DNA from 2 places in the Lysobacter sp. DMC97 genome. Region 2 is predicted to be linked to the other one. Evidence: riboswitches for the same ligand, from Rfam matches in the RefSeq annotation. Region 2 holds a riboswitch; the other holds the start of a gene.
What was found. A riboswitch is a leader RNA that binds a small molecule or an ion and turns the genes downstream of it on or off. The one in region 2 is predicted to bind cobalamin.
Positions count from the first base shown of each region.

Region 1: linked by a shared signal. The riboswitch ahead of ACT53Q_RS13275 (ribonucleoside-diphosphate reductase subunit alpha) and the one ahead of btuB (TonB-dependent vitamin B12 receptor) in region 2 are both predicted to bind cobalamin.

Region 1 covers NZ_JBQUZR010000005.1:365,699-370,110, reverse strand. Annotated here, with positions in the region: gene sucC (ADP-forming succinate--CoA ligase subunit beta) at 1-1,140, shown strand, start outside; gene sucD (succinate--CoA ligase subunit alpha) at 1,246-2,121, shown strand; cobalamin riboswitch at 2,255-2,496, shown strand; gene ACT53Q_RS13275 (ribonucleoside-diphosphate reductase subunit alpha) at 2,866-4,412, shown strand, end outside.
Region 2 covers NZ_JBQUZR010000003.1:71,992-76,403, forward strand. Annotated here, with positions in the region: gene ACT53Q_RS06455 (hypothetical protein) at 1-224, opposite strand, end outside; gene btuB (TonB-dependent vitamin B12 receptor) at 373-2,232, opposite strand; cobalamin riboswitch at 2,359-2,589, opposite strand; gene ACT53Q_RS06465 (TfoX/Sxy family protein) at 2,623-2,994, opposite strand; gene ACT53Q_RS06470 (GAF domain-containing protein) at 3,035-3,529, opposite strand; gene bioD (dethiobiotin synthase) at 3,615-4,298, shown strand.

The DNA.
Region 1 (4,412 bases), on a different contig from region 2:
AAGCAGTTGTTTGCCGAATACGGCATCGCAGTCCCGGCCGGGCGCGTCGCGCGCACCCCGGAGGAGGCCGTCGATGCGGCCAAGGCCATCGGCGGCGATTTCTGGGTGGTCAAGGCCCAGATCCACGCGGGCGGCCGCGGCAAGGCCGGCGGCGTCAAGCTCGCCAAGACCTACGACGAGGTCCGCGACTACGCCAAGGGCATGCTCGGCACGAAGATGTCGACCTACCAGTCCGCCGGCGTCGCCCTGCCGGTCGACAGCGTGCTGGTCACGCAGGCCACCGACATCGCGCAGGAGCTGTACCTGTCGGTGCTGGTCGACCGCAGCAGCAAGGCGGTCACCTTCATCGCCTCCGCCGACGGCGGCGTCGAGATCGAGAAGACCGCGGTCGAGAACCCCGACGCGATCAAGACCCTGCACGTGAACTACGTCCAGGGCCTGCAGCCGTACCAGTGCCGCGACATGGGCTTCGCCCTCGGCCTGAACGCCAAGCAGGTCGGCCAGCTGACGAAGATCATGCTGGGCCTGTTCCGCCTGTTCAACGAGAAGGACCTGGCGCTGGTCGAACTGAACCCGCTCGCCATCCTCACCAACGGCGACCTCGCCGTGCTCGACGGCAAGATCAACTCCGACGACAACGCGACGTTCCGCCACGCGGAACTGGCCGCGATGCGCGACATCCGCCAGGAAGACGAGACCGAGGTGCTGGCCAGCCAGCACGACCTCAACTACGTCACGATGGACGGCAACATCGGCTGCATGGTGAACGGCGCCGGCCTCGCGATGGCGACGATGGACGTGATCAAGCTCAACGGCGGCGAGCCGGCGAACTTCCTTGACGTCGGCGGCGGCGCCAACAAGGAGCGCGTGACCGAGGCGTTCAAGCTGATCCTGCGCGATCCCGACGTGAAGGCGATCTTCGTCAACATCTTCGGCGGCATCGTCCGCTGCGACATGATCGCCGAGGGCATCATCGCCGCGGTGAAGGAAGTCGACGTGAAGGTGCCGGTGATCGTGCGTCTCGAAGGCACGAACGTGGACGCCGGCAAGGCGCTGCTGAAGTCCTCCGGCCTCGCCATCATCCCCGCCGACGACATCAACGACGGCGCCCGGAAGGCCGTCGCGGCCGTCGCCGCCTGAATTTGATGTCATTCCGAACGCAGTGAGGAACCTGCTGTCCGCCGTCGAAAGCAGAAGCAGGTCCCTCGCGTCGCTCGGGATGACAACCTGAAGGATTCCAATCTCATGTCCGTTCTCGTCAACAAGAACACCAAGGTCATCGTCCAGGGCTTCACCGGCCAGCAGGGCACCTTCCACGCGCAGCAGATGCTCGACTACGGCACGAAAGTGGTCGGCGGCGTCACCCCGGGCAAGGGCGGCACCGAGCACATCGGCCTGCCGGTCTTCAACACCGTCGCCGAAGCCGTGAAGGCCACCGGCGCCGACGCCTCGGTCATCTACGTGCCGCCGCCGTTCGCGGCCGACGCGATCATGGAAGCGGCCGACGCCGGCATCAAGGTGATCGTCGCGATCACCGAAGGCATCCCGGTGCTCGACATGCTCCGCGCCAAGAACGCGCTGAAGGGCTACCCGGACGTCGTGCTGATCGGCCCGAACTGCCCGGGCGTGATCACCCCCGGCGAATGCAAGATCGGCATCATGCCGGGCCACATCCACATGCCGGGCAAGATCGGCATCGTCTCGCGCTCCGGCACGCTGACCTACGAAGCCGTGAAGCAGACCACCGACGCCGGCCTCGGCCAGTCGACCTGCATCGGCATCGGCGGCGATCCGATCAACGGCACCAACTTCATCGACGCGCTGAAGCTGTTCCAGGACGATCCGCAGACCGAAGGCATCATCATGGTCGGCGAGATCGGCGGTTCGGCCGAGGAAGAAGCCGCCGAGTTCATCTCGAAGCACGTCACAAAGCCTGTGGTCGGCTTCATCGCCGGCGCCTCGGCCCCGAAGGGCAAGCGCATGGGCCACGCCGGCGCGATCGCTTCCGGCGGCACCGGCACCGCCGAGGGCAAGTTCGCCGCGCTGGAAGCGGCGGGCGTGACCACGGTGAAGTCGCCGGGCGACCTCGGCGCCGCCATCGCGAAGCGCCTGGCGAAGTAATCCGATCAGCAATCCGCGCCCGGCACCGCGCCGGTCCGCGCAGTCCGACGAAGGCCGCCTCCGGGCGGCCTTCGTTTTGCCTTGGTGGCGCCGCGGCCACGACATTTTGTGTTGACCCATGCCGACGAGCCCATTATGTTGTGCGCGTCGAAGGTGCCGACTCCGCCCGGAGTCGGCTGAAATGGGAACCCGGTGCGGCAGGCGACCTCGGTCGCTGGCTCATTCCGGGGCTGCCCCGCAGCGGTAACTGGGAACGACCCGCGTCAATGGCACTGGCTTCGCCCGCAACGGGCCGGCCGGGAAGCGACGCGCAGTAGGTGCGACTCCGGTCGCGTGCCCGTGAGCCCGAAGACCTGCCTCGACCGACGCCGTCCTTCCGGCGTCGTCTGGCCACCGTCTCCGCGGGGAGCGCAGGTCGACGTCGTGCGATGCGCCGCGTGCGCACGTCGGCGCGTGCCGTTCCGCCACCGCGTCGATGCAGGCCCGCCCGAGGGGGCGGGGGCCGGCGTTGTGCGCGACCCGTCGTTCCCCCGCGATGCCGGTCGTCCGTCCGCGTTCCCTCCGCGCCCGGTCGCATGCGCCGCTCCCGCTCCCTCTCCTTTTCCCCGGAGAGCCCGCATGCGCCACGACACCCTCCTCGCCCCGTCCCCTGTCCCGTCCGCCGCGACCATCCCCGCGCGCGCCGAGCCCGCCACCGCACGCCAGTCCGACTTCGCCCTCACTCCGCCGCACGCGCCCGTCACCATGACCGTGACCAAGCGCGACGGCCGCCGCGAGCCCGTCGACGTCGGCAAGATCGTGCGCGCCGTGCAGCGCTGCTGCGACGGCCTCGACGACATCGATCCGATGCGGGTCGCGCTGAAGACCATCGCCGGCATCTACGACGGTGCGACCACCCGCGAACTCGACGAACTCTCGATCCGCACCGCCGCCGCCTTCATCGCCGACGAGCCGCAGTACGCGCGCCTCGCCGCGCGCCTGCTGTCCGGCTGCATCGACAAGGAAGTGGCCGGGCAGGGCGTGCATTCGTTCTCGCAGTCGATCGCGCTGGGTGCGGAACTCGGCCTGATCAACGATCGCCTGCGCCAGACGGTGGAGCAGCACGCGCGCAAGTTCAACGATGCGATCGATCCGGCGCGGACGCGGCGCTTCGAGTACTTCGGCCTGCGCACGCTGCACGATCGCTACCTGCTGAAGCATCCGCAGCGGCGCACGGTGATCGAGACGCCGCAGCAGTTCTTCATGCGCATCGCGGTGGCGCTGAGCGAGACGCCCGGCGATGCGCTGGAGCTGTACCGGCTGATGTCGTCGCTGGACTACCTGCCGAGTTCGCCGACGCTGTTCAACGCCGGCACGCGCCACGAGCAGCTGTCGTCGTGCTTCCTGCTGGATTCGCCGCAGGATTCGCTGGCCGACATCTACGCGCGCTACGCCGACGTCGCGCAGCTGTCGAAGTTCTCCGGAGGGATCGGCCAGGCGTATTCGCGCATCCGCTCGCGCGGCGCGCTGATCCGCAGCACCAACGGCCGCAGCAACGGCATCGTGCCGTGGCTGAAGACGCTGGATGCCTCGGTCGCGGCGGTGAACCAGGGCGGCAAGCGCAAGGGTGCCGCCTGCATCTACCTCGAAACCTGGCACGCGGACATCGAGGAATTCCTCGAACTGCGCGACAACACCGGCGACGAGATGCGGCGCGCGCACAACCTCAATCTCGCCAACTGGATCCCCGATCTGTTCATGCAGCGCGTCGAAAGCGACGGCGACTGGTCGCTGTTCGATCCGGACACGGTGCCGGCGTTCGTCGACCTGTGGGGCGAGGCGTTCGAGCGCGCCTACGTGCAGGCCGAACTGCAGGGGCTCGCGGTGCGCACGGTCAAGGCGCGCGCGCTGTACGCGAGGATGATGAAGACGCTGGGCGAGACCGGCAACGGCTGGATGACGTTCAAGGACGCCTCGAATCGCACCTGCAACCAGGTCGGCCCGGGCCGCACGGTGCACCTGTCGAACCTGTGCACCGAAATCATTGAAGTCACCTCCGCCGACGAAACCGCGGTGTGCAACCTCGGTTCGATCAACCTCGCGCAGCATGTCGCCGAGGACGACCGCGGCGCGCCGCTCTTCGACTTCGACAAACTCGCCGAGACCGTGCGCGTGGCCGTGCGCCAGCTCGACCACGTGATCGACCTGAACTTCTATCCGATCGAGACCGCGCGGCGCTCCAACCTCCGCTGGCGGCCGGTCGGGCTGGGCGTGATGGGCCTGCAGGACGTGTTCTTCCGGCTGCGCCTGCC
Region 2 (4,412 bases):
CGGTGCAGGCTGGTCCAGCCGGCGCGCACGCTGCGGGGCCGGCGCTTGAGCCGCACCAGCCAGCCCGGCGTCGGCCCGGCGAGGGGCTCCACCTGCGCCTTGTCGGCGAGGCGTTCGGCCGGATCGGGCATCGATGCGCGCGCGGCCTTCTTCGCGGGCACGGTGGCGGCCGCGGGCCTGACCACGAAGAGGCCGGGATTGAGTTGTTCGGACGGGGTCGGCATGGCGGTTGCCGGAGCGGGACGGCGGAGGGCGCGATTTCGGGACGAGCGTCGTGGAAACGATACGCCAAAAACGTGACGGCGGAGGTTCCGCCGTTCAGCCGCCTGCCGGCCATCCCGGGCGGGCCTTCCGCCCGGGACGCCGGGGCCGTCAGTGGCCCGGATCGAAGCGGACCGCCACCGTCCACGTGCGGCCGGCCTGGTTGTAGTAGACCGCGGTCTCGTAGCGGCGGTCGAACACGTTGGCGACGCCGGCCTGCAGCGTCCAGGCGTCGGCGAGGCGGTACTCGGCGCGCAGGTCGAGCGTGGCGAAACCGCCGAGGCGGCGGCTGTTGGCCACGTCGTCCCAGCGCGCGCCCTCGGCCATGCCGGTCACGCCCACGCGCACGGCGCCGAAGGCGCGGTCGACGTCCAGCCGCGCGGTCTCGCGGGCACGGCGCGGCAGGTCCTTGCCGCGATTCGGGCCGGCGGCGCGGTTCTCGGGATCCAGCCAGCTGGCGGCGCCGTTCACGTTCCAGCCGTACAGCGTGCCGTCGGCGCGCAGCTCGGCGCCGCGCAGGCGGGCCTCGTCGATGTTGTTGGGCAGGCCCAGCGAGGCGTCGTAGGCGATCAGGTCATCCACGCGCGTCTCGAACGCATCGAGATGCACGCCGATGGCGTCGCCGCGCCACGCCAGCCCGGCCTCGGCCGTGCGCGAGGCTTCCGGACGCAGCGCCGGGTTGCCGAAGAACGGGTAGTACAGCTCGTTGAAGGTCGGCGCCTTGAACGCGGTGCCGTAGCCCGCGGTCACGCGCCAGCCGTCACCTAAACCCAGGCCCCACGCCGCGTTGCCGGTGGTCTTGCCGCCGAACTGGTCGTTGTCGTCGCGACGCAGCGCGAGCTGCACGTCGTGCTTGCCGAAGCGGCCCTGGTACTGCGCGAACGCCGCGCGGTCGCCGCGGCGGTTGTCGTCGAAGACGGTGTCGCTGCTGACGCGATCGCGCAGCCAGTCGGCGCCGACGGTGATCGTCTGGCCTTCGGCCGGCACGAAATCGGCCTGCACCGACGCGGTGTCGCGGCGGCTGGCGAAAAAGCCGTTCGGCGCGTCGCCGAGGAAGTTGTCGGAACTGTCCTTGTTGCTGCCGGCGGACACGGTGAGCGTGAACGCATCGCTCGCCTTCCACTGCAATTGCGCGCCGACGGCCTGCTGCACGATGTCGGAGTTGTCGACGAAGCTGCCGTCGTAGTCGTTGTGGCCGCTGACGTGCAGCGCGTGCGCCTGCAGCGTGACGTCATCGCCGATCGCGACGCCGCCGCGCACCGACACCGCGCGGTTCTCGTAGCCGTCGCGATCGGTCTGGCCGTCGACGAAGCAGCCGGCGAACACCGGGAATCCCGCGCCGCGGCAGGCGTCGATGCCGTCGGTCGTCACCAGCCCGGCGTCGAAGCCGAACCAGCCGCGGTCGTTGCCGCCGCCGAAGCCGAGGCCGCCTTCGCGACGGCCGTGGCTGCCGGCGCCGGCGTGGAAGCGGAACGTCGCCGCGCCCTGGTCGCGACGCGTGAAGATCTGGATCACGCCGCCGATGGCATCGGAGCCGTACAGGCTGGAGCGCGGGCCGCGCACGATCTCGATGCGGTCGATCAGCGCGATCGGCAGGTCCTGGAACGAGGCCAGGCCCGACGTCGCCGAACCGATGCGCACGCCGTCGACCAGCACCAGCACGTGGTCGGATTCGGCGCCGCGCACGAACAGCGTGCTGAGCTTGCCGTCGCCGCCCTGGTTGCTGAGGTTGATGCCGGCGCGGCCGCGCAGCAGCTGGCCGAGCGAGCTGGCCTGGCTGCGCTGGATGGCGTCGCGGTCGACCACTTCGACCGGCGCCAGCGCCGCATCGACGGTGACCGCCGTGCGCGTGGCGGTGACGACGACCGTGTCGAGCGCATCGGCATCGTCGCCGGTCTCTGCGGAAAAGGCGGAAGGGGAGAACAGCGCGGCCGAAACGGCCAGCGCCAGCGTGATCTTGCGGAAAGACATTCGGGACTCCATCGCGCGCACCCGCGCGGCGAGACATCAGGCGGGAAGTCGCGAACGGAGGACAGGCTGCGAGCGGCGGGCCGCGCGGACGCGGACGGCGACATCGCCGCGACGCCCTCCGCATCGCAACCGTGTGGCTTCGTGGCCGGTCTCCGGACTCGCGCGCGAACGGAGGGATCCGTTCGGTCGTCGCGCCTTCCCGTGGAGACCACAGTGGCGGATGCGACGATTTGACGCGCTTACCGTTGCGGGGGCAGTGCCGGGATCGTTCCGGAGATGTTCCGGAACCCACCGGCTTCCCGTTTCAATCCCGTGGCGAAGAAACGCCTCAGGATCACCGCGAAGCGCGCGCAGTGTAGCCGATCGCCCCGAGCTGGGCGGGCAGGCGGCTCAATCGCCGCTGTCGGGCTCGTCGAACAGGCGGAAGGCCGGGGCGGCCTCTTCGCGGACGGTGTGGGTGGTGGTCACCGGCGAGGCGACCGGGCGGCCGCGCGGCGGCGGCAGCAGGGCGATGGCGGCGTCGGCGGCGACCAGCAGTTCGCTGCGGCGTTCGGCCGGGACGTCCTGCCAGTGGCAGTCCATCAGCGCGCCTTCCAGCGCGTACAGCAGGTTGAGGCTGGGCTTGAAGCCCGCGCGCTTGACGCGCATGAAGGCTTCCAGCGCGCCGATCGCGCGCAGGTCTTCCTCGGTGCGCAGGCCGACCTGGCGTAGCCAGGCCGCGCTTTTCGGACCGATGTTGCGGAGTTTGATGGACGTCGCCATGGGCGGATGGGATCGCGAAATGAAATCGTGGCGTCGCGGCTCAACCGTCCGTGCGCAGACTGCGCACGAACAGCGCCGCGATCGTTTCGAGCCCTGCCTGATCTTCAACGCCGAATCGGTCCGGAACCGGACTGTCCAGATCGAACACGCCGAGCAGCGCGCCGTCGCGCACCAGCGGCACCACCAGTTCCGAACGCGAGGCCGCATCGCAGGCGATGTGGCCGGGGAAGGCGTGCACGTCGGCGATGCGCTGGGTCTCGCGGGTCCGTGCCGCCGCGCCGCAGACGCCGCGGTCCAGCGGGATGCGCACGCAGGCGGGCAGGCCCTGGAACGGGCCGACCACCAGCTCGGTGCCGTCGAAGAAGTAGAAGCCGACCCAGTTGAGGTCGGGCAGCGCGTGGTAGACCAGCGCCGAGAGATTCGCCGCGTTGGCGATGCGGTCGTGTTCGCCGGCGAGCAGGGCGTCGGCCTGCGCGGCGAGCTGGGCGTACTGTTCCGGCTTGTCGCCGGTGAGCGGAATGGCGGCGAAACTCATGCATGCAGTGTAACAGCGGTGTCGCCGCGCCTTACCATGCCTTCCCCGCGCGGGCGCCCGCGTGTCCGCGCATGGAGTCCCGACGATGACCGCATCGCCTGCCGCCCGCAGTCTCTACGTCACCGGCACCGACACCGGCGTCGGCAAGACCGTCGCCAGCGCCGCGCTGCTGCACGCCTGGCGCGCGCGCGGCCTGCGCGCGATCGGCATGAAACCGATTGCGAGCGGCTGCGACGCCACGCCCGACGGCTGGCGCAACGATGATGCCCTGCGCCTGCAGGCCGCCAGCGATCCGCGCCCGGGCTACGACGACGTGAATCCGTGGGCGCTGCCGGCCGCCACCGCGCCGGCGTTCGCCGCGCGCGCGGCCGGCGCGACGATCACCCCGGCGCCGATCCTCGCCGCGCACGCGCGGCTCGCGGCGCAGGCCGACCGCGTGCTGGTGGAAGGCGTCGGTGGCTGGGAAGCGCCGCTGGACGACGCGTTCTCGCAGGCCGATCTGGTGCGCGCGCTGTCGCTGCCGGTGGTGCTGGTGGTCGGCCTGCGCCTGGGCTGCCTCAACCATGCCGCGCTCACCGCGCGCGCCATCGCCGCCGACGGCTGCGCGCTCGCGGGCTGGATCGTGTCGGAGATCGAGGCGGACATGCCGTTCCGCGAGGAGAACCTCGCGTGGCTTGCGCGGCATCTGCCGGCGCCGTGCTGGGGCGTGCTGCCGTTCCATGCGGAGGCGTCGGCGCCGGAGCGCGCGCGGCATCTGACGCTGCCATAGGCGCACGCGATCATGCGACGTGCACGATGGCCGGCGATCTTGCCGCCACGGCCGCGCCCATCACTTTCGGCACGGCGACATCGATGTCGTGCGCGCTAGACTGGCCCGCCGATC